One region of the Dechloromonas denitrificans genome, then DNA from elsewhere that is predicted to be linked to it. Evidence: predicted binding sites of a transcription regulator. Region 1 holds the regulator's gene; each other region holds the start of a gene.
What was found. Region 1 encodes HrcA, which represses chaperone genes, less so after heat shock. Its sites were predicted from a motif close to TNTTAGCACTCNNNGNCNNNGAGTGCTAANA; they were not measured.
Positions count from the first base shown of each region.

Region 2: a site for HrcA is predicted at 7,286-7,316, ahead of rpoH (RNA polymerase sigma factor RpoH). Genes of this name have one in related genera too.
Region 3: a site for HrcA is predicted at 3,864-3,894, ahead of KI614_RS02195 (co-chaperone GroES). Genes of this name have one in related genera too.

Region 1 covers NZ_CP075187.1:2,393,827-2,403,741, reverse strand. The annotation lists gene grpE (nucleotide exchange factor GrpE) at 1-150, opposite strand, end outside; gene KI614_RS11425 (protein kinase domain-containing protein) at 299-1,669, shown strand; gene KI614_RS11420 (methyl-accepting chemotaxis protein) at 1,722-3,341, opposite strand; gene KI614_RS11415 (VCBS repeat-containing protein) at 3,373-4,152, opposite strand; gene trxC (thioredoxin TrxC) at 4,440-4,883, opposite strand; gene hemH (ferrochelatase) at 4,942-6,045, opposite strand; gene hrcA (heat-inducible transcriptional repressor HrcA) at 6,045-7,073, opposite strand; gene KI614_RS11395 (NAD kinase) at 7,139-8,050, shown strand; gene recN (DNA repair protein RecN) at 8,050-9,705, shown strand; gene KI614_RS11385 (TMEM165/GDT1 family protein) at 9,754-9,915, opposite strand, start outside.
Region 2 covers NZ_CP075187.1:3,078,107-3,088,021, forward strand. The annotation lists gene KI614_RS14515 (hypothetical protein) at 1-261, opposite strand, end outside; gene KI614_RS14520 (TnsA endonuclease N-terminal domain-containing protein) at 249-1,232, opposite strand; gene KI614_RS14525 (hypothetical protein) at 1,846-2,745, shown strand; gene KI614_RS14530 (ATP-dependent nuclease) at 2,834-4,828, shown strand; gene KI614_RS14535 (ATP-binding protein) at 4,897-7,125, shown strand; gene rpoH (RNA polymerase sigma factor RpoH) at 7,349-8,209, shown strand; gene KI614_RS14545 (IS4 family transposase) at 8,328-9,647, shown strand; gene napH (quinol dehydrogenase ferredoxin subunit NapH) at 9,700-9,915, opposite strand, start outside.
Region 3 covers NZ_CP075187.1:446,663-456,577, forward strand. The annotation lists gene KI614_RS02170 (response regulator transcription factor) at 1-366, opposite strand, end outside; gene KI614_RS02175 (ATP-binding protein) at 460-1,551, opposite strand; gene KI614_RS02180 (response regulator transcription factor) at 1,555-2,238, opposite strand; gene KI614_RS02185 (Spy/CpxP family protein refolding chaperone) at 2,502-2,873, shown strand; gene KI614_RS02190 (EF-hand domain-containing protein) at 3,065-3,769, shown strand; gene KI614_RS02195 (co-chaperone GroES) at 3,974-4,264, shown strand; gene groL (chaperonin GroEL) at 4,364-6,016, shown strand; gene KI614_RS02205 (DUF485 domain-containing protein) at 6,196-6,504, shown strand; gene KI614_RS02210 (cation acetate symporter) at 6,506-8,185, shown strand; gene KI614_RS02215 (response regulator transcription factor) at 8,488-9,159, shown strand; gene KI614_RS02220 (sensor histidine kinase N-terminal domain-containing protein) at 9,152-9,915, shown strand, end outside.

The DNA of each region.
Region 1 (9,915 bases):
GTGTTCGGCCGCTTTCAGTTCAAGCTGGCGGAATTGCTCCTCGATGCTGGGCAGGGTGTCGACGTTGTCGCTGGTCGGTGTTTCAACGGCCGCTTCGGCCGTCGCTTCGTTGCCGAGCGGGAGTTCCTGGGTGTGTTCTGGGTTGGACATCTATGTTTCTCCAAAAAAGCTGCTTCAATACATCGGGGCGAGTTGGTCGAATTCAAGAGCCGCGTTAAAGATTCTTTACTGTTCATGAAATGCGCGCGAACGCCTCGCGTGCTACGATAAAAACCTTGGAAAGCGTTGCAGGGATTGAATGGAAACGATCGGCAAATATCGGGTGGTGCGTGAATTGGGCAAAGGGGCGACTGCTACGGTCTACCTCTGTGATGACCCTGATTCCGATCGCCAGCTTGCCGTCAAGGTGATCCGCTTCGGCAAGGATTCCGCCGCCATGTCGCGCCGTTTGCGCAAGCTTTTCCAGAACGAAGGCATGGTTTCGAAAAGGATGAATCACCCGAACATCGTTCAGGTTTATGACGCGGTGGTCGAAGAGGATTTCGCCTATCTCGCCATGGAGTACGTCAAGGGCTTCAGCCTTGAGGAGCATTGCAGCATTGATAATCTGCTGCCGATGCACCGGGTCATTGGCATTATCTTCAAGTGCTGCATGGCGCTCGATAGTGCTTATCGCCAGGGCATCATTCATCGTGACATCAAACCGGCCAATATCATGATCGGCGAAGATGACGAGCCGAAGATCGCCGATTTTGGCCTGGCCTTGAATATGAACAAGGACATGGATCGGGATTCGACTTTCATCATGGGGGTCGGCTCTCCTGCCTATATGTCGCCGGAGCAGATCAAGGGTTATCCGCTGAACCAGAAAACCGATCTGTATTCGCTCGGCGTGGTGATGTTTCAGTGCCTGACCGGGCGCTTGCCGTTTCGTGCGGCGAATCAGGCGACGCTGGTTTTTCGGATCATCAATTCAGAGGCGCCGGCGGTCACCGCGCTCAATCCGAATTTGCCGGAAGGCCTCAACGCAGTCATGCGCAAGGCGCTGGAGAAGGATCTCTACAGCCGCTACAAGAATGGTGCCGATTTCGCCAAGGATCTGTCTGCCGTGCGCTATCAGATTCTCGAAGAAGATGAAACGGCCCAGGATGACCGTCACTTCGAAATGCTGCGCCGGCTCGATTTTTTCACCGAGTTTGAAAATATCGAAATCTGGGAAGTCCTGCGCGTTGCCGTCTGGCGTGAAGTGGGCCCGAATGTGGCGATTGTCCGTGAAGGCGAGCGCAACAAGATGTTCGGCATCATCATTTCCGGCTGTGTCGAAATCTCGATTGAACGCAAAGTGCTTTGCCGTCTTGGCGCCAGCGAGCCTGTCGGCGAAGTGGCGTTTTTGCATCCGGCAAGCGATCAGCGCCATGCCAGTGCGGTGACGCTGGAGCCGACCCTGTTCCTCGAAATCAATGCCTCAGCGCTGGCTTTGTCGTCGGAAGAGTTGCTTGAGCGCATGCGCAACGCCTTGCTGGCCAGAATGATTCAGCGCCTGCGCGAGGTTAACCGGATTGCCGCTGCTCAAGGGCAGCCGGCGGTGGAGGTCGGTGCCGGTTCGATTACAGCCATGACCCGTTCCCGTTTGGGCGGTGGCTTGGATTTTGAACTGACGCCGATGTGAAAACCGCCTCCTGAGAGGCGGCTTTCAACGTTGTCGCGGCAGGTTCGCCGGATCAGACCTTGAATCGACCGACCATCGCCGCCAAGCCTTCTGCCAGGCGCTTCAGGTCGTGTGCTGCCCCTGCCGTCTGCTCAACCGTGCCGGTATTGTCTCTGGCCATGCCGGCGATCGCTTCGATGCTGGCTTCAACGTCGCTCGATACGCGGCGCTGCTGATCGGTCGCCGAAGCGATTGCATCCAGACCATGGCCTACTTCTGTGACTGAACCATTGGTCGCCTGGAGTACGTTCGATACCGTGGATACCGCGCTCTGGCTGCTTTCCAGGTGATCCAGGCCTTCCTCGATACTGCGTCGCACGGCAACCGATTGGGCGCTCAAGCTGGCCGTGATCGCATCGATCTCACTGGCTGAGCGGGACGATTTTTCAGCCAGCTTGCGGACTTCGTCGGCCACCACGGCAAACCCTCGGCCTTGTTCGCCGGCTCGGGCTGCTTCGATGGCGGCGTTGAGTGCCAGCAAGTTGGTTTGCTCGGCAATGTCTTTCACTTCCCGTGTCATCAACGTGATCGACTCTGTATTGCGCACAAAGTCATTCACCGAATTGGCCATTTCCTTGACGGCACGTTCGACAACGCTCATTTCGTCAAGCAGGACCTCGAGGTTGCGGCTGCCTTCGTTGGCGCGTGCCAGGCTTTCCTGTGACTGGTGCTGCACATGGCCGGCACTTTGGGCGATTGAAGAAATGCTGGAGACCAGTTCTTCGACGGCCGAAGCAGCCTGTCCGGATTTTTCGTTTTGCAGATGGGAGCTTTGCGAGACGCGGTCAGCACTTTCCGAGAGCGATGCAACACGCGCCGAAACCTGTGTTGCCGAATCGCGAACCTGGCTGACCAGTTGCTGGAAATTGTCCATCATTTCGTTGAAGACAAAGGCGGACTGGCCTACCTCATCCTTGCCTTTGACCGGCAGGCGGCGCGTCAGGTCGCCTTCGCCGCGGGCAATGTCACGCAGGCCCTTGCGCAGTTCTTCCAGCGGTACGGTGACGAAGTGCTGGGTCAGCAGGTAAATGATGACCAGCAGGGCACCCAGAGCGCCCAGGGCTACGCCGGCAATTTTCAGCCGGAAGGCGGCGACTTCTGCCTCGACCGAATCGAGTGATACTTTCATGCTGACCACGCCGAGTACCGTGCCTTCCGGAACCTGATGGCAGAGTACGCAATCCTTGCCGAGATAATTTTTCGATGCCTTGGTCGGGTTGATGACATGCAGGGATGAGCTGCCGTTCTCCGACTCCAGCGAGACATACGGCGTACCGGAGGTCATGACCTGCTGTTCCAGCGGGGTGAGTTCGCGTTTGGCTTTGGCATCCGGACCGTAAAGTTTCGAAACGGCTTCGCTGCGTGCAACGTGCAGATCCTTGATGATGGTCAGTTGCTTGATCTGGTCGAGGAAAACTTCGCGCTGGCCAACAGTGCCGGTGATCATCATGCCGGTCAGGCCGGCCATGGTCATTTCATGAATGCTTTGGGAAAAATCCTGTGCCTGGCGAATGGCGGTTTCTCGATTGACCTGGGTGGTCCAGATAATTGCTCCGACCCAGATGATTGCCAGAGCGAGCCAGATTGCGGCCGTTAGTCGTACCCAAATCTTCAAGTCGGCAAAGCGCGGCATGGTTGAATCCCTTGTTATGAAGCTGCGTTTATCAGGCAGTCAGGTCTATTTGCTGGATTGTGCCAGCCCTGCCATCTTCCTGCAAAAAAATTCCAGAACTGCGAACCTGTCCCAGTAATTCATTGTTCTGGTTTTTCAGGTCGAAGGGTGATGCGATGTGATTTAAAGCGATGGCCCCGACATTGGCTTCGGCCAGCGATTGAAAAGCATCCTCGCCATTGGCTTTGTGTGACCATATTTGTAGTTTTTTGTAATAACTGTCATTTTCGTCAATCCAGCCGTTTCTGTCACTATCCAGCGCGTTTAATTCTGAAAAACCATCACCTGTCGTCGGGCCGAAAAGTTCTTGGCCGTTATTGATTTTCCCGTCCTCGTTACGATCGAAAACCAGGAATCCGCTACCGGGAGCGACGAAGTTGATGTTTTCTGTTTTTCCGTCGGCATTCAGGTCGAAGGCGAAACGTTGATCGATCAACTGCGCCGCCGGTCCGGCAAAATTCAGCACAAGTGGGTCTGTTTTCTGGGCTGCGTTGCCCAAGTGCAGGTTCGTCTCGCTTTCCTCGTGGTAATGGCGTGCCATCGTCCATTGGAGGTCGAAGCTGATTTCCTGGCCATCGGCTGTCTTGACGCTGCCGCTGATCAATACCGCCGTCTGTTCGGATTCTGTATAGGACTCGTGGCGTTGGTAGTCGATGGCGTAGTCGGCAGCCAGTGTATTGCTGGCTGTTTGGCCTGCATCATCGTTAACCCGGGCCTGGAGCTTGGCGGCATCGAAAACTCGAATTTTGTATCCCGTCAGGAATTCGAGCATGCGACGAATCAAATTCAGTTGCGGATCGCGGTCGACCGCGGAATCGCTTGTGGCACTCCCTGATTCAGCCGCCTGGATGTTTTTCCCCTGGTCTGACAGATCAACCGGGTCGTTGGCGGGCAAGGTCGAACGGGGCGATCCCGTGGTGATTCTCAGGGATTCGCTCCGCTTGTATTGTTCCTGGCTGGCGTGTGCTGACGCCATGGTGAGGTTGGCGCTGGCGATTTTCATGGCAATTCCATCCAGTGTGTTTTGACACACTGTTAACGGCAGCCATGGGGAAAAGCTTAATTTTTGGGCAGATTGGCCATGCCCCAGCGCTTCAGGGCGTTCAGATCGAGTGCGCCGCTTTGTCGGGCAATTTCGCGTCCGCTGCTGAACATGATCAGGGTTGGAATGCTTCGAATGCCGAAGCGGGCGGCCAGGCCGGGGGCGCGTTCGGTGTCGACCTTGGCCAGGCGCAGTACCGGTTCCAGTTCGCTGGCGGCCTGGGTGAAGGCCGGTGCCATCGAGCGGCAGGGGCCACACCATGGCGCCCAGAAATCAACGAGCATCGGGACATCGTTGCGGCTGATCCAGCGGTCGAAGTCATTTTCGCCGAGTTCTTGCGGTCGACCGCAGAAAACGGGGTTTTTGCATTGCCCGCAGCTTGGCGATTCGTGCTGGCGAGCGATCGGCAAACGGTTGACTGCTGCGCAATGGGAGCAGACGAGGTGGATGTTTTCTGGCATGGCGCGCTCCCCGTACGGTGTGTTCATGGCACCCGATGTGGGGTTGGCATGGCCAATCTCAAGTTCGGGCGCCGTGTTTGAAGGCTTCCCTGGCGCCGATTTCGAGTTGTCGGGGATCGAACGGCTGGCGTGTGTCCCAGCCGCCTAATTGCCGTTCAACCAGGTTGGCCAGGGCAGCAATCCATGCGGCATCTTCGTTCAAGGCTGGAATGTAGTGATATGCCTGGCCGCCCGCCGCGATGAAGTCGTCACGCCCTTCCAGGGCGATTTCTTCCAGTGTCTCGAGGCAATCGGCCGTGAAGCCAGGGCAAATTACATCCAGCCGTTTGGTGCCTTCCTTGCCCAGTGCATGCAGGGTTGGGGCGGTATAAGGTTGCAGCCACTCGGCTTTGCCGAAGCGCGACTGGAAGCAGAGGCGGTATTGTTCGGGCTTGAGCTGCAGGCGTTCGGCCAGCAGGCGGCCGGTTTTGTGGCATTCGCAGAAATACGGATCGCCGAGGTCCAGGCTGCGCTTGGGCAGGCCATGGAAGCTGATCAGCAGGCGATCATCCGGGCCGAGCGGTCCCGCTGTCTGCCAATGTTGGCGGACCGACGTTTCAAGCGCGGCAAGATAGCCTTCGTCATCATGGAAGTTGCGCACGAAACGCATTTCCGGCTGGTTGCGCAATTGAAGCAGCCAGCGGCAGGCTTCATCGACGACCGTAGCTGTCGTGCTCGCCGCATACTGCGGATACATCGGAACCAGCAGGATGCGTGTTGCGCCGTTGGCTTTGAGGTGTGCCAGCATTTCCGGAACAGAGCGCGTTCCATAGCGCATCGCCCAGTCGACCGTGACATGATGACCCCGTTCGCCAAGCAGGCCTTTGAGCAATTTGGCCTGGCGTTCGGTATGAACACGCAGAGGCGAGCCTTCCTTCATCCACACGGAAGCGTATTTTGCCGCCGACTTTTTCGGGCGGATATTGAGGATGATGCCGTTCAGAATCAGCCACCAGATTGCCTTGGGAATTTCGACAACACGCGGGTCGGAAAGAAATTCCTTGAGGTAGCGACGCAGGGCTGGAGCACTGGCTTCGTCGGGCGTGCCAAGGTTAACGATGAGAATGGCGGTCGACGACGGCGTGCCGTGGCGATGTGGCGGTTCCGGCAGGTAACGGGACATTAGTTGTTGCTCTGGTAGGTAAGGGCGCTGGACAGCAGGCGGGCGGTGATGTCGACGATGGGAATGACGCGTTCGTAAGCCATGCGGGTTGGGCCGATGACACCGACCGAGCCGACGATCTGGCCATCGACCGTGTAGGGGGCGGTAACGACGCTGCATTCATCGAGCGGGGCAATGCCCGATTCGCCACCGATATAGATCTGGACGCCTTCGGCCCGGTTCGAGACTTCAAGCAGGCGGATCAGGCTGGAGCGCTGCTCGAACAGGTCGAACAGTTCGCGCAGTCGCTTCATGTTGGAGGACAGGTCTTCAACGCCGAGCAGGTTGCGTTCGCCGCTGATGACGTAAGGTGTCGCGTTTTCGGACATGGCAGCATCGCCGGCTTCGAGCGTCATTGCCATCAGCGGCTTGATGTCTTCGCGCAATTGCTGGATTTCAACCGACAGGCGCTGGCGTATTTGTTCGAAATCCAGGCCGGCAAAATTCTGGTTGAGGTAATTCGCGGCGCTGACCAGTTCGGCTGGCGAATAGGATTTTTCGCTGGTCAGGATGCGGTTTTGCACATCGCCGTCTGTTGTGACGATGATCAGCAGGATGCGTTTTTCGGACAGGCTGAGGAATTCGATCTGGCGAATCCGGCTGCTTGCCCGGCGCGGCGCGATGACTACGCCGGCGAACTGGGTCAGGCCGGAGAGCAGTTGCGAGGCGCTGGAGATGATTTGCTTGGATGGCTGGCCTTGCAGCGCTTCTTCCATTTCACCCATCTGGCGCGCTTCGAGCGGGCGCACGGTGAGCAGACTGTCGACAAACAGGCGATAGCCGCGGGCGGTCGGAATGCGGCCGGCCGAGGTGTGCGGGCTGGCGACAAAACCGGCGTCTTCCAGGTCGGCCATGACGTTACGGATCGTCGCCGGCGACAGGTCGAGACCGGAAAAGCGTGAAAGGGCGCGCGAACCAACCGGCTGACCATCAGCGATATAGTGTTCGACCAGCGCCTTGAGAAGGGTTCTTGAGCGTTCATCCAGCATGGCAGAGCATTGTACAAAAAAGCAGAGTGCGCGCGACAAGGCATTTTTATGCAAAAATCCCGAACATGAATAGAAGCTTCGCTTCCTGTCGCTCGCCCCGGACCATCGCGCTGGTCGGCAAATATCACAGCATGGAAATTGCCGAGTCCTTGCGTCGACTGGCTGAATACCTGCACGAACGCGGAGTTTCGGTCTTTATCGAACGAGAAACTTCGGAACATATCGGGCGCAAGGTCGATTTGTCGCGCTGGGTCACCTGCGGATTCAACGATATCGGGGCGCATGCCGACCTGGCCATCGTGCTCGGCGGCGATGGCACCATGCTCAATGCCGCTCGCCGCCTGGCCCGCTATCGTGTGCCTTTGGTCGGGGTCAATCAGGGGCGGCTCGGTTTCATGACCGATATTGCCCGGGACGACATGTTGACCTGCATGGACGATCTGCTCGACGGTCGTTTCCAGGAAGAAAAGCGGATGCTGATTTCCGCCGAGGTGATTCGCGACGGCAAGGAAATCGCGTCGAACATGGCATTGAATGATGTCGTGATCGACAAGGGCGCCATTGGCCGGATGATCGAATTCGAACTGTTTATCGACGGCGAATTCATTTATAACCTGCGTTCTGACGGCCTGATCGTCTCGACGCCAACCGGTTCGACGGCGTATTCGATGTCGGCCGGCGGGCCGATCATGCACCCGACGCTGGCCGGTATTGCGCTGGTCCCGCTTTGTCCGCATGCCTTGACCAATCGCCCGATCATCGTCAACGACAGTGCCGATATCGAATTGCGTGTCGTCAACGCCGATGATCCGCGTGTGCACTTCGACGGCCAGGTGACGCTCGATCTGGCGCGTGACGATTGCGTCCGTCTGAAACGTTCTGAATACACCATCTGTTTCCTGCATCCGCCGGGCTACAGCTATTTCGCCATGCTGCGCCAGAAACTGCACTGGAGCGAACGGCCCAAAGGTCCCTGATGCTGCGTCACCTGACTATTCGCGATTTCGTCATCGTTGATCGCCTTGAGCTTGAGTTTTCGACTGGTTTTGGCGCGTTGACCGGGGAAACCGGGGCCGGCAAGTCGATTTTGATCGATGCTTTGGCACTGGCGCTTGGTGAGCGTGCCGATGCCGGGGTGATTCGCTCCGGCTGCGAAAAAGCCGAAGTGGCGGCGACTTTCGATGTGGCCCGCCTGCCGGCAGTGGCTGCCTGGCTCAAGGCCAATGATCTTGAGGGTGATGATGAGTTGCTGCTGCGTCGCGTGGTTGACGCTGGCGGTCGTTCGCGGGCCTACATCAACGGATCTCCGGCAACGGCGCAACAATTACGCGAAGTGGGTGAATGGCTGGTCGATATCCACGGTCAACATGCACACCAGTCGCTTTTGCGCAGCGATGCCCAGCGTAATCTGCTCGATGCACATGCCGGCTTGGGCGGACTGGTCCGTGACGTCGGTGCGGCTTTTCGCCAGTGGCGCGAGCTGGACCAGACGTTGCGCGCAGCCAGCGAAGGGGCCGAAGCGCTGCAGCGCGAACGTGAGCAACTCGAGTGGCAGGTTCGTGAGCTCGATACGCTGGCTTTCACGGTCGACGAGTGGGCAACGCTTGATCTTGAACATCGTCGCCTTGGTCATGCGGCCAGCCTGATTGAAGGCGCACAGTTTGCAATTGGGTTGCTTTCGGACGACGACGGGGCGTGCGAACGTCAGATCGATAGCGTAGCCACACGTTTGTCCAGTCTTGCCGAATACGATCCGGCGCTGGAAGAGGTGGCCGGATTGGTTGCTTCGGTTCAGGCCGAGCTTTCCGAGGCTGTTTCGACCTTGCGGCGTTACGCCGATCGGGCCGATCTGGACCCGGCCCGCCTGGCCGAGGTCGAGCGGCGGATGGATGCCGTCATGGCGGCGGCGCGCAAGTATCGCGTTCAGCCGCAGGAATTGCCCGCGCTATTGTCGGGGTGGCGCGAGCGTTTGGCCGCATTGCAGGCGTCGGCTGATTTGCTGGCTCTTGAAAAGCGCGTCGCTGCGGCACGGCAGGCCTTCCTGCAGCAAGCCGGCGAGTTGTCCGGCGGGCGCCGTCAGGCGGCCGAAGCAATGGGGCTGGCGGTCAGCCAGGTCATGCGCCAGTTGGCGCTTTCGTCCGGCCGTTTCGAGGTCGCCTTGCTGCCGGTCGGCGATGGCGCGGTCTACGGGCTTGAACAGGTTGAATTCCGTATCGGCGGATTGGCGGGCAATGAAGCCAAGCCGCTGGCCAAGGTGGCATCCGGCGGCGAATTGTCGCGTATCAGTCTGGCGATCCAGGTGCTGACTTCGCGCTCGGCCAGCGTTCAGACCCTGATTTTTGACGAGGTCGATGTCGGGATTGGTGGCGGCGTCGCTGAAATCGTCGGCCGCTTGCTCAATGAACTGGGCGGCGAACGCCAGGTTTTGTGCGTCACGCATTTGCCGCAGGTCGCAGCTCAGGCCAACTGGCAGTGGCAGGTCAGCAAGGCCTTGCGCGATGGCGTTACGCTAAGTGCCATCCAGTCGCTTGATTCAGCCGGGCGTGTTCAGGAAATTGCCCGGATGCTGGGCGGAGTCGAAATTACCGACATCACCCTTCAACATGCGCGCGAATTGCTACGTTTGAAATAAGGCATATTTCCCCGGTCGACCGGGGAAATTACCCAAATCCTGACTATCTCAGAGAATATTCTGGATCAGCCGGATAGCAGCGAGTACTGCCAGCACCAGGAAAAACGCCCCGCTGACTCGGTGAATCCAGACCAGGGGCAGGCGATGCAGGAGTTTTTGGCCGGCCATTACGCCAAGAGCGGAGGTCGTTGCCAGCGCCAGCGTTGCTCC
Region 2 (9,915 bases), 680 kb from region 1:
AGAAGTTGGCGTCAAAAGCTTGCCCTCAGGCTGAAGATCGACATCAACCAACTTTCCTGCCTCCTCGAAAGCCTCCAAGGTCGCTCTCTCAATCTTGGTAAGGGTTCCCGGAAAAGTCGACTTCCCCCCAGCAGCTCCCCACGGGGCGGCGAAAGCTAGCCAAACATAACTGAATCCCGGTGGCGTTGCCACGACACGGTAGAAACCGCAAAGATCATCACTTTCAATGCGCAAGGCGGCGTTAAATATTAGTAGTGCCATGCCGTTCTCCTCGATGCAATTGGGTTCTGCTTCCAGAAATCGGTTTTTGAAAGCAAGGCGATGGGTTCGTTGGGGCGCATCGAATGAGACATATCGAGCGGGACGCGGCCTGTCCAAACTGCCTGCCAAAATACATACAAGGCATTGGCTTTGGCGACAGGCAGCACGTGAGTCACGTGCGCAATGATTGAACTTAGCGTCATGCCTCCTGGGGATGGAAGCGTGACAGCCAGTGCATCGAGTATTTCGCTCGAAACTGGCGAGACATCGACAGCCCAAGGCATACCAATACGAATCGTATTGGCCACCGAGTCGCAATAGAGCGAAGGCGACAACAGCAACCAGAAGACATCCTGACGCAACCAGTACTCACGTTCTATCCGAAGTAACTCAATTGTTCGCGGATCGCTCAACTCACTGTCGTACTTCACGCTAATCGCTAACAATTCACAACGCCCGGCCGGATTCTTTAGTGTAAGAACAAGGTCCGTGGTCATCACCCACAGGGCGACAATCCCGTCTTTGCGAACTACTGGATGTTTGTGCCCCAGATCTTCTGAAATCTGCAATGTGCCCTCAGACGCAAGAACGCGCGAACTCGACTGATAGGCAGCTATCTCCGGTTCGCCAACATCATGGGCGAGCGGATACTGTTCTCGTAGATCAACCAGGTTAGGCAACATTGAGGCAAAGGCGAAAGCTACCATTTCCTTATCTGACAGGAGATGATGCAATCGCCCGAAGCGCCAGTTGATCAGGTGTGATCTGCCTCGACTACCAGGATCAGAGCGTGTGACTTGATGCCATGGTTGGTAATCGGCGCCTGTGCCAGTTCCTCGGCCTTCATCGCGCCACTTTGCCAGACGCGCAGGAGTAAACCGCAGTCCCTTTCTCATGGGATCTCCTTCCTTGCCATTCAACGGCAATAAACAAACCGGAAAAGAGATGCCCTTGACGCGTGCAGAAGGCACGAGTACATTTCATTTTGAACGCGAAATCTGGGGGCACCCCTCAGTACGAAACGCCGCAGGCCTCGAACCCTGTGGCGTTTTTGTTTGTGCAGTCGTATTTAGTTCATTTCGATTTAACACTCCCTTCGATTCGGCCGGGGCGGTAGCCCCAACTACGCACGACACGACCTTAGCGCGTGCCGGCCCAAATTATTTATAGTGTGATCGACTCCGTTCGTTCAGAAGGCACGGGTGCCGAAGTAGCCAATCGGCGTTGCTGACTCAGCCAAACCGCCACGTCACGTGCTAAAGCAAATTTCCCTCGCCTATTCGGTATCCGCATCAACGGCACAGGGACAGCACCCCGCACAACAGCTTGGCAATAGGCATTTGCAGATGGATAGCCCAGCACTTTGGCCAGATCTGACGAAGACAGGAGCAAGCCATACCGACGCACAAGTTCATCGTTGAGCTCCTTGGCCAGCGAATCACTTGATAGCTCCGGAAAATCCTCTTTTTGCACGTCATGCCCTGTCATTGGTTGTCATGGAAATGCTATGTTTCCTAGGAAAACCCAACAAGCCACACGATTTTGGCAATCGTCACCCTATTTTCGAGCATGAATTGTCATTAAGTGATTGAAACATCGACATCCTCCATCGACGAGTTCATTGACGCGTCAAAGACGCGAAAAAACCCGGTCGGCAAACAGCGGCATGTCGTCGATGCATTTCGTACCGTCGCCTGGTTCAATTTTCTGAAAAGACATTGCGGTGCGACTTCTACCTACCAAATGGACCAGCGGCTAGAGATACGCCCCGCGCATGGCAAGACAAGGGAATGCGACTACAAGAACAAATGGCGCAGCTATCGTAAAGGCCTCCATACACCAAGTCCGGATCTGGTGAACGCAATTGAAACGATCTATGCAGGCGGATACGCTGTTCTAAACCATGTGCTTTGGAAGACATTGAGGCGCGACTGCTTGATTTCGTTGCACTCTGAGTTTTGGTTTGGCGAACTTCACCCGGAGACTCAAAAGATCATTTATCAGCGCGAATCCAATCTCGGCTTTGGAAAAACACCCCACCGATCACTAAATCAGACTCAGCTCGCCATGCTTGAGCGTCGAGCTGGACCAGATGCATTGGCCTGTTTAGTAATACTGCTACGCCAGGCAGTAGAAAACCACGATGGCGTTTTCGCACAAACTGTTAGCAGGCGTGTATGCCGAATGTTGTTAATTTTGGGGCCAATACTCTCGGCTATAGGTATCGGAACCCCATTGGTACAGTATTTCGAGCAAGAGCTACTTCCGCTAGCAACTTTAGACGGAAGACACTACCAATACGGGGGTAGCGGCTATCAGTCAGTGGCGAGGCGCCTTAGTGTTGCAGCCAATCTCATTGAAGGGGACGAGAACCGACTATTCACCAACGAAGAGCGCATCGCTCTGCGCATTGCTCTTTTGGACGGTAGGCGGGGGGACATCCTCGATTCCCCAATCTGCTTAGCGCCCCCCCAAACTCCATAATTCATATTTGCCCTTGGCTATCGGGCGCCGCTTACCTGCATGACCAACAAAACCTATTGGCTATTCTGCTCAGCATTACGCATTCTGTATGATGCCGATTGCATCTCGCACAGCCAAATCAAATTTCATGGCTGTAGCCATGAAACAACCAGAATCGGGAGAGTCCATGAGGGTCAAAAACGTACGAATCCAGAATTTCCGGAGACTGGCCGATATCACAATTCCTTTAGCCAACTACTCCTGCTTTGTTGGACAAAATGGCGCTGGGAAATCGACCGTTCTTGCTGCTCTCAATATTTTTTTCAAAGAGCAATCAGGCAGCTCAACCGATGTTACAAAACTGTCTGTAGAAGATTTTTCCTGCCAAAACACTAGGCAACCGATAAAGATTACAGTGACCTTTGACTCTTTAGGAGAAGCTGCAACTCACGAACTATCGAACTACGTTCGCCAAGGGGAACTAGCGGTTACAGCAGAGGCTACGTTTGATGATGCAACAGGTATTGCGGTGGTCCGCCACTACGGTGAGCGATCCGGTATGGGAGCTTTTCGGGGCTTTTTTGAGGCAGAAAAAAGAGGAGCATCTGCTGCCGATCTAAATAGGCTCTATCAGGAATTGCAAGTAAATTATCCTGACCTGCCGAATGCCCGATCAAAAGCTGACAAAATTGAAGCTTTGCAAATATATGAAGCTGGGCACGCTGAGCTATGCGAACTTATTCCAAGCGAGGATAATTTCTATGGAATAAATGGAGCAGGGAAGCTTTCTCCATTTATACAGTGGGTATATGTTCCCGCAGTAAAGGATGCAACCGATGAAAGCCAGGAAGCAAAAACCAGCGCTCTAGGGAAATTGCTTGCGCGAACCGTTCGCTCGCGTATTAATTTTGATCAAGAGATCGAAAATTTAAAGTCAGACACGTTAGAGCGTTATCTTGAGCTGCTGAATCGAAATCAAGAGAGTCTCAACGAGATATCTGCTTCGCTACAACGCCGACTAGGCGAATGGGCTCATCCAGATGTTCGTTTGGCCCTTGAGTGGATGTCAGATCTTAATAAATCCGTAGTTGTTCAACAGCCTGTCGCAGGAATTAGAACTGGCGATGCAAACTTCTTTGGAAGTCTCACCAGAATGGGGCACGGCCTCCAACGTTCTTACTTACTTGCTTTGCTTCAGGAATTGGCAGCTTCTGATGAGGAAAATGCTCCAACTCTCTTGTTGGGAATTGAAGAGCCTGAGCTATATCAACACCCTCCACAGGCGAGGCACTTGGCCGACGTACTAGAAACGCTTTCCTGTGAAAACAATCAGATATTAATTACCACACACTCCCCTATCTTTGTACGAGGGCAAGGGTTTGAGAACGTTAGGCTTGTTACGGCATCCGGCAATACAGCGGAAGTTAAATTCCTCACGTTCGATGCTTTATGTAGCCGGATCCGAGCGGCTACCGGGCAAGCGCCACGAAATCGAAATGCGGGGTTAATAGCAAAAATACACCAGAGTTTGCAGCCGGGCATTTCTGAAATGTTTTTTGCAAAGGTTCCGATCTTAATTGAAGGGCTTGAAGATGTTTCGTACATAACCACTTATCTACATCTGAGTGGTCGCTGGTCTGAATTTCGGAGGCTAGGCTGTCACTTAATTCCAGTGCACGGCAAAGACAAACTAATACAACCTATCGCCATGGCTTTGGAGCTAAATACGCCATTTTTTGTCGTATTTGATGCCGATGGAAATACAACTCGGGAAGACCACAGAAGGCGTCAACAATTGGACAACCACGCCATTATTTCTTTGTTGGGTATGGAAATTGATGACTTCCCAAGCTGCATTACAGTTGAGGCCAATTGCGTTATTTGGCCTGAAAACATGGGGACCGCAGTTAAATCAGATTTCCAAGAAGATCATTACAAAACTCACGTTGAACAAGCTAGGCAGGTTTATCACCACGAAGGGGGCCTCGAGAAGCATGATCTGTTCATCGCCGAATGGCTAACCTCCTCCTACGGAGATGGTTTTCGATCAAACACACTAGAGATGCTCTGCGACAGCATTCTCGAGTATGCACGAACTGTGTAACCGAGCTCTTTGAAGCAATCTGAAGCCAATGCACCAGCATCATTGATGCTTAGGAGCCGAATAACTATATGCATGATTTTAGACAATTATCTCCTCTTGATTTTGAAAACCTCGTCAGAGATCTACTTCAGGCTGAGCTTGGCATCTACATAGAAAGTTTTGGTCCAGGAGCCGATGGAGGGATAGATTTCCGTTTCGCGCACGCAGGCAATACCACGGTTATACAAGTCAAGCATTACATTGATAGCCCAAGCAGAGCGTTACTGAAAGCTGCTCGAGATGAAAATGAGAAAGTAGCACTCCTAAGACCGAGCCGTTACATTCTGGCCACTTCTACTGCCCTCACGCCAGCTCTAAAAGATAAATTAATTTCAGCGCTCTCAAACGCTCCTTTGAAGCGCGAAGATGTATTTGGAAAAGAGGACCTGAACAATCTGCTGGAACGACACCCTTCGGTGTTAAGACAGCACTTCAAACTTTGGCTGACGCACACCGATATCCTTGAACGTATCTTACATAGCGGCATATATAACCGCACAGATGCTGAACTCGACGTAATAAAAAGCCTTGTCCCAAAATTTGTTCAGAACCGGAGCGTCGCTGAAGCTGAAGCAATTCTAGAGCAGCGAGGGGCGCTAATCATCGCTGGAGACCCTGGTGTTGGCAAAACAACTCTTGCGCGAATTCTGACCTGGCTTCACCTTGCACAGGAATGGCGTGTCTTCGTGGTGGACGACCTTACTGAGGCCATGGAAATCTGCTCAAAAGGCGAGAAGAGACTCATCTTTTTTGATGATTTTCTTGGCCAAATTAGCCTAACAAATGAAGTGATCCGAAATACAGATCAGCGGTTGCCTATTTTCCTTGAACGAGTTCGATGCAATAAGGATTTACGCTTCATCCTGACAACGAGAAGTTACCTGCTTTTACAGGCGCAGTTGCAATCTACGAAGCTATCGTCGGAAAAAATTACAGCCAGTGAGTTGATCCTCAACGTTGGATCGTACACTCGAGGCATTCGCGCCCAAATTCTCTTCAATCACATTTATTTTTCCGATCTGACCAACGAGGAAAAGCGTTCACTACTAAGTGACGACTTCTATCTAAGAATTATCGACCACAGGAATTTCAGCCCTCGCTTGATCGAACTGCTTACTTCAGCAGATTTCCAAGCTATTCAAGATCTACCCATCAGGGACGCTGTTATTAATGCGCTCAATAATCCAAGTGCTCTGTGGGAGAGGCCTTACCGTGCCCATCTAAGTGCAGACTCTCGTACCATCATGCTCGCGTTATTTTTCTCAGGACACTGGCCGTCTGTCGACACAATCCTGCAAGCATTTAAACGCTTCTCGCACCACATTGATGACTCCCAGATGGTCGTAAGCTTCAGGCATGCACTTAAGCCACTTGAAGGATCGATAGTCTCTCTATCGAACAACTATATCTTCTTTAGCAATCCCGGCATTCGAGACTTCATGAGCGCAGTCATCATCGAAGATCATTTACTTCTATCTATCGTTAAGAGCGCAGGCACCTTTGTTGAACTCGATAATGCTTGGGGGTTTTACATAAAACATTATGACGTTTGCTCAAAACAGTTTAGCGATGAAATAGTCTGGATCGATGCGGTTAAGAGACTAATGGTTTCCGGCCGAGGAGCGGCTATCGAGCATCTCCGACTCGCACTTGATATGAGCGAACACCTGGACGAAAAGTACCCGACCCTCGCTTTAGCAGAAGATGCATTTAAGAGGCTGTCCGTAGAAGGCGCGGATCCCATTGATGAGAGCGAATGCAGACGTGCACTTGAATTATTCCAAAATCACTCGCTAGACGAACAACAAGCCCTCCCCTCAAATACCGTACTTGCACAGGTCACTGCAGATATGCTTTCTGGTGCGGGGGATACACTTTCATTAGACGAGATTAAAGAAGTCGCCAGTGCAATTGAGAGATATGGAGAAGCCCCAACACTCGCCAAAAATGCAGCTTGCGACGCACTGCATGGTTTCATCGAATGCCTGGAAAATCGGCTTGATGACATTTCGTCCATTTCAGAGTTGAACTCCTTTGAGGATGAACTGGAGTTTGCGCTTTCAGCTTTCGACCTCAAAATTCCCTCGGATAGTCAGCTCGAGCTAAACAAACACCGTGACTATCTCGAAGAAAAAGAGGCTGACCGTAACGACAAAGACTACAAGCCATCAGCCCCCTTAGGCAGAGATATAGATGCTTCTGACTCCGAAGTGAGATCACTTTTTGCAATTCTCCAGACCCAACTCCTAGGCGACTGACTGCCAATCTAAGTCTACGCTTTGGACAGCCTCCAATTTGATCGAAGGCTTTTCGCTTTAGCTATTTGTCGCAAACATTAATGTCTTGTCTCTGACTCTATTGCACTGTCTCAGACTTTATTGGCAACGAACAGATTCCCCGCGAGAAACTTTTTTCACTTGTTAGCACTCATAGGCAGCGAGTGCTAAAATTGAATCAGGTTTTCAAGGAGAAAATTACGCGATGACCCAAGCTATGGCCCTTCCAATTCCCTCTGCGGTCGGCAACATCGACGCCTACATTCAGGCTGCGAACCGTTATCCGATGCTTAGCGAGTCCGAGGAGACAAAGCTGGCTGAGCGTTTCCACAACGATGGCGATGTGGAAGCGGCACGTCAGCTCGTGCTCTCGCATTTACGCCTTGTCGTTTCAATTGCCCGCGGCTATCTCGGCTACGGCCTGCCGCACGCCGACCTGATCCAGGAAGGCAATATCGGCCTGATGAAGGCGGTCAAGCGCTACGACCCGGCTCGTGGCGTGCGCCTGGTGTCCTTTGCGATGCACTGGATCAAGGCTGAAATCCACGAATACATCCTGAAAAACTGGCGCCTGGTCAAAGTGGCCACCACCAAGGCCCAGCGCAAGCTGTTCTTCAATTTGCGCAGCCTGAAAAACAACTACGAAGGTGTCGATACGCTGTCCGGCACCCAGGCTGCCGAAGTTGCCGCGCGCTTGGGCGTCAAGCAGGAAGAAGTCGTCGAGATGGAAACGCGCCTGACCGGCCGCGATCTCGCGCTGGAAGGCAATCCGGATGATGGTGACGAGGCTTTTGCCCCGATCGACTACTTGGCCGACTCGCGCTACGAGCCGACGCGCGTCATGGAAAACAAGGCCATCGCCCGCCTGCACGATGAAGGGCTGCACAACGCCCTGTCGGCACTCGACCCACGCAGCCGCCGGATTGTTGAAGCACGCTGGCTGAACAATGACGAAGGCGCCACTCTGCATGACCTGGCCGCCGAGTTCTCGGTATCCGCCGAGCGTATCCGCCAGATCGAGGTCAAGGCGCTGCAAAAAATGCGCGGCGTACTCAGCGCAAGCTGAGCGGTCCTTGCTTCATGCAAAAAGGGGAGCCGAGGCTCTAATGCCGTTCACTTAGGTGAGCGGCATTTTTCATTTTGGGGCTTGTGGACAGTTCGCCGAATGGTTAACGTGGCGAACGATGTTGTCCAGCCAGCTCTCCATTACGACAGATGTCATGCCGACGATCGGATTCGATCGTCTGGCGGCTCATTTGCCGTATGAGTGGATTGAGCAGGCGCTCAGCGCGCATGGGGTGGCGAGTGTTCGCCGCCGTCGTTTGCCGGCGGAGCAAGTGGTCTGGCTGGTGATCGCCCTGGCGTTGTTTCGTCGCCAGTCGATGGAAGAAGTACTCAGCACCCTGGATCTGGCCTTGCCCGACACCCGAATCGAGGCGGTCTGCAAGAGTGCGATCACGCAGGCGCGGGCTCGCCTTGGCCAAGCCCCGCTGCAATGGTTGTTCGAGCAAACGGCCCAAGCCTGGTGCGCACAGGAGAAGGTCGCGAATCAGTGGAAGGGACTTTCGCTATGGGCGGTCGATGGCACCACCTTTCGGGTGCCGGACAGCCCCGAGAACCGCGAATTCTTTGGTGCCCAACGCTACGCCAGCGGCAAAGTGGCCTCCTATCCTCAGGTGCGTGCCGTCAGCCTGACGGCACTGCCCACCCATCTGGTCTCGGCCATCGAGTTTGGCCAATACGGCCAGAACGAAATGCTTTACGCCAAGGCGCTGATCGGTCGGATCGAGGACCATTCCCTGACCGTCTTCGACAAGGGCTTTGTTTCTGCGGAAATATTGTTGGGCTTGAGTGCTGCGGGCACCGAGCGGCATTACCTGATCCCCGCCAAGTCCAACACGCAATACGAAGTCCTGTCGGGAACGCCCGAGGATTGTCGGGTTCGTTTGCGTATATCTCCTCAAGCGCGCGTCAAGGTCCCTGATCTGCCCGAGGCCTGGGAGGCCCGTGCCATTCGAGTCGAGTCGGCCAATGGTCAAAGCCGGGTACTGCTGACCTCATTGTTCGATCGCCGCCGCTTCAAAGCGCAGGATCTGGCGGACTGCTATCGCCGGCGCTGGGAAATTGAAACCAGCTACCGCGAGCTCAAGCAATCGATGCTGGGCGAAGCGCTGACCTTGCGCTCGCGTTTGCCCGAAGGGGTCAATCAGGAAATCTGGGGGGCCTTAATTGCCTACAACCTGATCAGACTTGAAATCGCCAAGGCGGCCACTGAAGCGCGCGTCGCTCCGACCGATCTGAGCTTCCTGCGCGCACTGCACATCATCCAGCACGAACTGATCTGGGCGGCGGGAATGAGTCCGGGGAAACTGCCGTCCCATCTGGCGCGCCTGCGTTTGCAGTTGCAGATGGCTATCGTGGAAAAACGACGGGGGCGAAAATGCCCCCGTGTCGTCAAAGCCAGACCGGCTCGTTACGCCGTTCGTCACCTAAAAGAGCCTTAACTGAACTGCATTAGGCCGGTTGGCCCCCTTTTTTCTTGCCTCAGCAGCCGGCTTACTGATCGCCCGCTAGGGTCGAAGCAGGGTTCTTGAAGCGCAAACTGTAGGTAAAAACCTCTTTCGAACAAACGTCGATACAACGGCCACAGTTCGTACAATCAGCCGACAGGATCATCGGCCCGACGCCTTTGGCCTCGCCTTTCAAGGCCGGACGAATCACCTGCGGCTCGGGGCAAACCTCGAAGCAATCCATGCAGTCGTTGCACGCCAC
Region 3 (9,915 bases), 1.5 Mb from region 1:
GAAAAACGCGATGGCGTCAGCCACCGATTGCGCCGTGATCGGCTTGGCGACGAAGTGTACACCGGCTCGGCTGGCTGCTTCACGGGTGCTTTCCTGAATGTTGGCTGTACATAGGGTAATCCGGGTATCCGGATGACGGATGCGGATGCGTCCAGCCGCTTCAAGCCCGCTGATGCCGGGCATGTTGACATCCATGCTGACAAAGTCAGGCGGTGTCTCGTTGGCCAGTGCGATGGCTTCGTCACCGTTGACTGCTTCGATGATCCGCCAGTTCGGGCGACTGTCGGCAATGATGGCCCTGATCAGCATGCGTGACATGCGGCTGTCGTCGACGATCAGAAGCAGCGGGGAATTTTCGATGTTCATCGCGTAATTATGACTAAAGTTGGGCCGGTGTCGTCAACTCAAATCAAATATCGCTGGGCCTGCTTTCGTACCGTAGCGGCGACTTTTGTTTGATCAGGGTCCTGGCGGGATGGTGATTTCGACGCGCAAACCGCCTTTGGGCGTGTTTTTGGCCATGATCTGGCCGTTGACCGCAGCAAGGACGCGGCGGGCGATGGCCAGGCCCAGCCCATAGCCTTCGCCGGGATTGGTGCCACGGAAAAATGGGGTAAAGATAGCTTCCAGTTGATCGTCGGGGACGCCCGGCCCCTGATCGGTGATGGCGATCAGGCAATGGCGGTTTTCCAGGATGCGAGCTTCGATACTCAGGGTGCCGCCCTCCGGCGAAAATCGCAAGCCGTTGCGCAGGACGTTCTCGATTGCCCGGTGGAGCAGTTCGGCGTTGGCGCGCAAGGTGAAATCGGGCAGTGTCGGGCAGTCGACCGCGATATGCCGTGCCGTGGCTTCAAAACGCGTGTCTTCAATCAGATCACCCAGCAGATCGGCCAGGTCCAGCGTGTCGATATGCGTGCCGACCCCGGCTTCCAGGCGCGAAAGCGTCAGCAGTTCGCCGACCAGCCGGTTCATCCGCTCGCCTTCGCGTTCGATGCGCAGCAGGCTGTCGTCAATCCGGGCAGGTTGCTGGCGGGCCAGTCCGATGGCGGCGTGCAGTCGGGCGATCGGTGAGCGCAATTCGTGCGAAACGTCGTGCAGCAGCCGTTTTTGTCCTTCCATCAGGGCGCGTACATGGTCGCTCATGCGATCAAAACCTTGACCGAGGTCAGCCAGCTCGTCTCTTCTGCGCCCCATGCTTTGTCCGATCCTGAGATCCAGATTGCCCTCAGCCGCCGCTTCGAAGGCTTCGCGCAGGTGGCGGATCGGTTTGGCGATATACCAGGCGAGACCGGCAGCACAGAGCAGGCTGGCGAACAGCCCGGCGGCGATGTGGATGTAGGGGATGATCGGGCCGCGATGTTCGGGCGGCGGGGGCGGCCTGAAATCGTTCGGTGGTGGCAGGTGAGGGGGCGGCATGCGCTCCCGGTGCGAAGCGTCCGGGCGGGCATCGTGGTGCTGATGTTCAAGCCAGAAGAGTGTGCCGGTGGCGACGACGCCGACCATCTGGGCCAGCCAGACGAACAGGAAAAATTTCCAGAAAAGACGGCCCATGAGTTATTCGCGGATCAGCTGGTAGCCCTGGCGATAAACCGTCTGGATGCATGAACGGCCATCCGCCAGTCGGCCAAGTTTCTGACGGATGCTGGAAAGATGGACGTCGATGCTGCGATCGAAGCGGCTCAGGGCGCGGCCCAAGGCTTGTTCGGAAAGCTCTTCCTTGCTGACCGGTCGGCCGGCGTGACGGGCGAGTGTTTCGAGCAGATTGTATTCAGTGCCGGTCAGCTCGACGGCGTCTCCATTCCATTCGACGCGCCGTTGCTCGGGGCGGACGCAGAGGGCGCCAAAAACCAGCGGGGCGCTGCTGCTTTCGGCGGAGGCGGCGCTTCGCCTGAGAATGGCGCGCAGCCGGGCCGCCAGTTCGCGGGGCAGGCAGGGCTTGGGGACGTAATCGTCGGCGCCGAGCTCAAGTCCGACGATGCGATCCATGTCGTCGCCACGAGCGGTCAGCATCAGGATCGGCATCGTGCTGGCCGCCCGGATTTGACGCAGGACTTCGATTCCGGAAAGGCGGGGCATCATCACGTCGAGCACAGCAATCGCATAATTGCCGCTCAGTGCGGCCTGGACGCCGCTTTCGCCGTCATGCTCGGTGGCGACGGTAAAGCCATCCTGGGCCAGGTAGTCACCGAGCATTTCGGCCAGTTCGACATCATCGTCAATCAGCAAAACTGCTGTCATTGCACTTTCCGTTGCTGGGTTCGCATGGGTTGGGATCATAGCCAAGGCTTTTTCAATTCGGCACTGAATTTACAGACTTTTACCGGCTGCTAACGGCGGTTAACCGTGGGTCGGCAAACAATTCATGCCTCGACTGGCCGCAGTGGCCGGACGCATCCCATTCAACAGGAGAACCCATGAAATCCCGTCTTTTTATTGCTGTCTTGCTTGCTGCTTCCTTTTCTGTGCACGCCCAGCCATCTGCTCCGGTCGACCAGCCCTGCATGGCAAAAATGGGCCGACATGAACATGCTGCCAGTGGGCCGGGGGGCGCACTGCCCCCGTTCCTGCATGGCATGAAACTCAGTGAACGGCAGCAGGATCAGGTTTTTGAACTCATGCACGCCCAGGTGCCGGCCATGCGTCAGCAGGAAAAACAGCTGCGGAAATCTCTTGATGCCCTCCGCCAGCTGGCGCTCGATGAGCGATTCGACGAAACACGAGCCCAGGCGCTGGCGCAGTCCGCGGCTAGCTCGCAAACTGAAATGGCGTTGTTGAAGGTTCAGCTGGATCGAAAGGTGCTCGCTTTATTGAGCGCGGATCAGCGTAAACAGCTGGCGGCAAAAATTGCCAGCCGTCCGGATTTGCCGCTTTAAGCTGGTTTTACGCCGGAATGTTTCCCTGCAAGCTTGCCGGATGTCGGATTGCGGGGGATTTTTCTTAACAAACTTTTACCCTGCTTAACGCCAACCACCGCCCATTCTGGCCGTTTTGGGCCGATAAATTGCTCGAAAGGAACGGTCAGGAGACTCCTGATCTTCATTCAACCTGTTTCAAGGAGCCAATCATGATCGGTGGCATCGGTAATGCATCACAAATGAGTAGTCGGCTGTTCTCGGCACTCGATACGAAAAGTCAGGGCTATCTCGAGAAAAGCGACTTTGTTTCGGCTTTCAGCAAGATTTCGAATAGCAGCAATAGCAGCAGTTCCAGTAGCACCAGTGTTGACGACGTTTTCTCCGCACTGGATAGCGATAGCGATGGCAAGGTTACCGAAAGCGAATTTGCCAGTACCTTGTCCAAGCTGCAGGAAGAACTCGATGGACAGTTCAACCAGATGCGCATGCAGGGCCAGGGTGGGCATGGCGGCGGAGGCATGGGTGGCATGCCTCCGCCGCCACCGCAGGGCAATGATGCGGGATTTACCAAGGATGAACTGAGTAGCCAGCTTGAAGAGATCGGCTCGTCCGATTCGCAGCGTTCAAGCCTGATTTCGAAAGTGGTCGATAATTTCGAGGCTGCCGATACGGATCAGGATGGCAAGGTCAGCTTTAGCGAGGCCATGGCATACGACCAGTCTACACAGCAAACGGGAACGAGCGATTCCTCCGATACGTCGTCGGCCAGCACCTCTTCCGCGGCAAGCAGCAGCGCTAGCAATAGCGATGCTCAGATCATGCTCAAGATCATGCAATTGATGCACGCTTACGGTAATCCCGCCCACTCTGGCGAGAACTCGGCCGTTTCCAGCTTGCTCTCGGTGACTGCCTGAAGCACTGTTGCGAGCGGATCAGCCGGCCTCGGGCCGGCTTTTTTTCGTCCTGCCTTTGCTGAGTGCTCTTGAAATCGGCTGGGGTCACCCCTATTATTAGCACTCGACCCGGGTGAGTGCTAACGATTTGCCTCCCCCGATCCCGGATGCCCTTTGTTGCAAGCCGGCCAATTTCAATGTCTGTGAACTACTAGGAGTAGCTTTATGAATATCCGTCCTTTGCACGACCGTGTGATCGTCAAGCGTGTTGAAGCCGAGCGCACCACTGCCTCCGGCATCGTCATTCCTGATTCCGCTGGCGAAAAGCCGGATCAGGGCGAAATCCTGGCCGTTGGCCCGGGCAAGCGTGACGACAACGGCAAGCAAATCGCTCTCGACGTCAAAGTCGGCGATCGCGTTCTGTTCGGCAAGTACGCCGGCCAGGCCGTCAAGGTCGATGGTCAGGAAGTCCTGGTCATGCGTGAAGAAGACATCATGGGCGTTCTGCAGAAGTAATTTCTGCATCCCTCGAAATGACGGTTGATCCCACACCCCAAGGGTGCTTCCTACGGGGCGCGGTCAACCGGAAAATTGATCAAAATTCAGGAGTTTTAAATGGCAGCTAAAGAAGTCAAGTTTGGTGATTCCGCCCGCGCCCGTATGGTCGAAGGCATCAATGTCCTGGCCGACGCAGTCAAGGTTACCCTTGGCCCGAAAGGTCGCAATGTCGTACTCGAACGTTCCTTCGGCGGCCCGACCGTCACCAAGGACGGCGTTTCCGTCGCCAAGGAAATCGAACTGAAAGACAAGTTCGCCAACATGGGCGCCCAGATGGTCAAGGAAGTTGCTTCCAAGACCTCCGACATCGCCGGTGACGGCACCACCACCGCCACCGTGCTGGCTCAATCCATTGTTCGCGAAGGCATGAAGTACGTTGCTGCCGGCATGAACCCGATGGATCTGAAGCGCGGCATTGACAAGGCTGTGGTTGCTACCCTGGCCGAGCTGAAAGCTTTCTCCAAGCCCTGTACGACCAACAAGGAAATCGCCCAGGTTGGCGCCATTTCCGCCAACTCCGATTTCAACATCGGTGAAATCATCGCTAACGCGATGGCCAAGGTCGGCAAGGAAGGCGTCATCACCGTTGAAGATGGCAAGTCCCTGGAAAACGAACTCGACGTTGTCGAAGGCATGCAATTCGACCGCGGCTACCTGTCCCCGTACTTCATCAACAACGGCGACAAGCAGCAAGCCCTGATGGAAAACCCGTTTGTTCTGCTCTTCGACAAGAAGATCTCCAACATCCGCGACCTGCTGCCGATCCTGGAACAAGTTGCCAAGGCTGGCCGTCCGCTGCTGATCATCGCTGAAGATGTCGATGGCGAAGCCCTGGCGACTCTGGTCGTCAACAACATCCGCGGCATCCTGAAGACCGTTGCCGTCAAGGCCCCGGGCTTTGGTGACCGTCGCAAGGCCATGCTGGAAGATATCGCCATCCTGACTGGCGGTACCGTGATCGCCGAAGAGACCGGCCTGACGCTGGAAAAGGCTGTCCTGAAGGATCTGGGCCAGGCCAAGCGCATCGAAGTTTCCAAGGAAAACACCACCATCATCGACGGCGCCGGCGAAGCTGCTGCCATCGAAGCCCGCGTCAAGCAGATCCGCATCCAGATCGACGAAGCGACTTCTGATTACGACAAGGAAAAGCTGCAGGAACGTGTGGCCAAGCTGGCTGGCGGCGTTGCCGTCATCAAGGTTGGCGCAGCGACCGAAGTTGAAATGAAGGAAAAGAAGGCTCGCGTTGAAGATGCCCTGCACGCTACCCGCGCTGCTGTGGAAGAAGGTATCGTCGCCGGCGGCGGCGTTGCCCTGATCCGTGCCCGCGCTGCCATCGGCAAGCTGAAGGGTGACAACCATGACCAGGACGCCGGTATCAAGATCGTCCTGCGCGCCATGGAGCAGCCGCTCCGCGAAATCGTTGCCAATGCAGGCGACGAGCCGTCTGTCGTGGTCGACAAGGTGCAGCGTGGCAAGGGTAACTACGGTTACAACGCTTCCACCGGCGAGTACGGCGACATGGTTGAAATGGGCGTGCTCGATCCGACCAAGGTGACCCGCACCGCACTGCAGAACGCTGCTTCTGTGGCCGGCCTGATGCTGACCACCGAGTGCATGGTTGCTGAACTGGCTGAAGACAAGCCGGCTGGCGGCATGCCTGACATGGGTGGTATGGGCGGCATGGGTGGTATGGGCGGCATGGGCATGTAATTGCCCCGTCCAGGTTTTACCGCTTGATCAAAGCCCCGCCGAGTGCGGGGCTTTTTTGCGCCATATCAAGGCGCAAGGCTGGATTTTTGTAACGCTCTGTAAGCTCTTTGTAAGTAGCTGCGCCTAAATTAGGCTCCGCAGCAATGCCTCTATAAACAAAAAGTCTGAGGAGCAAATCAATGCAAAACGTACTCGATCGGATTACAGCTAATCCGAAATTCCACGAGTTTATTGCCATGCGCAGTAAGTACTCGATCATTATGGCCATCGTCAGTGCCGCAGCCTATTACGGCTTCATCCTGCTCGTTGCCTACAACAAAGAGTTTTTGGCAGTGAAAATGGGTGCCGGCATGACGATGAGCGTTGGCGTTCCGATTGGTGTCGGCGTTATCGCTTTCACCATTCTCCTGACCTGGATTTATGTCCGTCGCGCCAATACCGAATTCGACGCGATTAACGAAGCCATCATCAAGGAGGCACAGAAGTAAGATGACTAAGTTCACAAAAATTCTTGCTGGCCTCGTTGCCCTGCTCGCCGCAGGCGCGGCCATCGCTGCGGGTGCCGATCTCGGCAATACCCAGAAGCAGGCAACCAACTGGACGGCCATCGTCATGTTTGGCCTGTTCGTCGGCGGTACGCTTTACATCACCAAGTGGGCCGCAGGCAAAACCAAGTCTGCTGCTGACTTCTACACCGGTGGCGGCGGTATCACCGGCTTCCAGAACGGCCTGGCCATCGCGGGTGACTACATGTCTGCCGCATCCTTCCTGGGTATTTCCGGCCTCGTGTTCGCCAACGGCTTCGACGGCCTGATCTTCTCGATCGGCTGGCTGGTCGGCTGGCCGGTCATCACCTTCCTGATGGCCGAGCGTCTGCGTAACCTGGGCAAGTTCACGTTTGCTGACGTGGCTTCCTACCGCTTCTCGCAAACACCGGTTCGCATCTTCGCCGCTTCCGCTTCCCTGGTCATCGTCGCTTTCTACATGATTGCGCAGATGGTCGGTGCCGGTCAGCTGATCAAGGTGCTCTTCGGCATGGAATATGTCTACGCTGAAGTGCTCGTCGGTGTCGTGATGCTGATGTACGTACTGTTCGGCGGTATGACCGCAACGACCTGGGTGCAGATCATCAAGGCTGTGATGCTGCTGGCAGGCGCAACCTTCATGGCCGTTTCCGTGTTGCTGCAGTTTGGTTTCTCGCCGGAAGCGCTGTTTGCCAAGGCGGTTGAAGTGCACTCCAAGAAGGATGCCATCATGGGTCCGGGCGCACTGATCAAGGATCCGATCTCCGCCATCTCCGTCGGTATGGCGCTGATGTTCGGTACCGCTGGTCTGCCGCACATCCTGATGCGCTTCTTCACCGTGCCGAATGCCAAGGAAGCTCGTAAGTCGGTTGCCTGGGCAACCACTTGGATCGGTTACTTCTACATCCTGACCTTCATCATCGGCTTCGGTGCTATCACCAACCTGGTTCAGAATCCGGCTGACTTCTATGTCGGTGGCGAACTGGCCAAGGGCCTGAAGGGCGGCGGCAACATGGCTGCTGTGCATCTGGCCAAGGCTGTCGGTGGCGACCTGTTCCTCGGCTTCATCTCTGCCGTGGCCTTCGCAACCATCCTGGCTGTGGTTGCCGGTCTGACCCTGTCCGGTGCTTCTGCCGTGTCGCATGACTTGTACGCTTCGGTGTTCAACAAGAACTGTTCTTCCGAACAGGAACTGCGCGTCTCCAAGATGGCAACCATTGCTCTTGGTCTGCTGGCCATGGTGCTGGGTATTGCCTTCGAAAAGGAAAACGTTGCCTACATGGTGATGCTGGCCTTCACGATCGCTTGTTCGTCCAACTTCCCGGTGTTGTTCATGTCCGTGTTGTGGAAGAACTGCACGACGCGTGGCGCCGTGGTTGGCGGTTTCGTCGGCCTGGTTATGGCTGCCGTGCTGACCGTTGGTTCCGCCTCGGTCTGGGAAGCTGTACTCCAGAATCCGAAGGGCTCTGCCTGGTTCCCGTACAACTCTGCCGCTATCTTCTCGATGACTGCAGCTTTCGTGACCATCTGGTTGGTGTCCATCCTGGACAACTCCGAGCAGGCTCAGAAGGAACGTGCCCTGTATCCGTCGCAGCAACTGCGTTCGGAAACCGGTCTGGGTGCTTCCGGCGCCTCCGGTCACTAAGCCGAAAAGCAATTACCGCAAAGCCCGGGTTTCGACCCGGGCTTTTTTGCGTCTACGGTGCGGTCGACCGCAGAAAATGTGGACGCAGAAAAACACTGCGAAGATGGCAGTAGCTGGAGTTTGTTAAACTATTCGGGCTTTGGGAGAAAAAAACGGTAGGGGGTGCCCAGTGCAGGATCGGGCCACCCCCTGAGTCGCGGCTTGAGCCACGGACTCCGAAGACCATAAAAGGAGAACAGCCCGAGTAGAATACGGCGGCAGGCTTACAAAAATCTTACGCAGGCACAGCTTACATATCCTAAATGCGCATTCTTATTGCTGAAGACGATGCCATCATTGCCGATGGCCTGGCCCGTTCCCTCCGACAGGGTGGTTATGCGGTCGATTGGGCAGCCAATGGTCTTGAGGCCGATACGGCCCTGATGACGGTTTCCTACGATCTGCTGATTCTTGATTTGGGTCTTCCGAAATTGCCAGGTCTGGATGTTCTGAAACGCTTGCGGACGCGCAGTTCGCAGGTTCCCGTCCTGATTCTGACAGCGCTTGACGGGACGGGTGACCGTGTCAAGGGGCTGGATCTCGGGGCTGACGATTACATGGTCAAGCCGTTTGAGCTGGCTGAGCTTGAGGCCCGTGTCCGTGCCTTGACCCGGCGTTCGGCCGGGACTACGCCGGTGATTCAATGCGGTAGCCTGAGCTACGACCAAGTCGGCAGGGTTGCGCAAATACAAGGGCAGACGCTGGACCTTTCGGCGCGTGAGATCGGTTTGCTTGAGGTGCTGCTGACGCGAATGGGGCGACTGGTCAGCAAGGATCAGCTGGTCGATCATCTTTGTGGCTGGGGAGAAGAGGTCAGCCATAACGCCATCGAGGTTTATGTGCACCGCTTGCGCAAGAAACTGGAATCCGGCGGCGTCAAGATAGCGACAGTGCGTGGCCTGGGTTACTGTCTGGAGCGGCCGCCCAGTGAGTAATCCGCTGCAGGGGGGGGATACCGAGCGCTCACTCTTCGGTGAGATTCTCGACTGGATGTTGGCGCCCCTCTTGTTTGTCTGGCCGCTCAGTATTGCTTTTACCCACTATTTTGCCAACAACGTTGCCAACTACCCCTACGATCAGGCGCTGCGCGAGCATGTTGCCGCAATCACGCGCCAAGTCAAACTGGTTGGCGGCAAGCCGGTTCTGAATTTGCCTGCCTCGGCACGTGCCCTGTTGCGTGCCGATGAAACCGACAATGTCTATTTTCATGTCGTCACCCAGGATGGCAAACTGTTGGCGGGCGACAAGGAATTGCCCATGCCTCCCTCGTCTGGTGACGAGGCACCTCTGGCCGGGGAAATCTATCTGCGAGATACCGAATTCAACGGCCAGGATCTGCGTATTGCCTATACCTATCTGGCCGAACCGCAGATGTCCCGTGAGCGCTGGATTGTCGTCGAGGTGGCTGAAACAACCGAAAAGCGCACGCAGTTGGCTAACAAAATCGTCGCCAGCGTCATTCTTCCGCAATTCATCATCATTCCGCTTGCCGTGATGCTCGTCTGGTTCGGTCTTTCGCGCGGCTTGCGTCCGCTGACACGCCTGCGACAGACCATCGAGGCACGCGACCCTGGCGACCTGTCGCCAATTGCTACGCGCCGCGTTCCCGAGGAACTGGAGCCGCTGGTCGAGGCATTCAACGAAATGCTCGAGCGCATGAAGAAGAATGTCGAAGCACAGCAGCGCTTTGT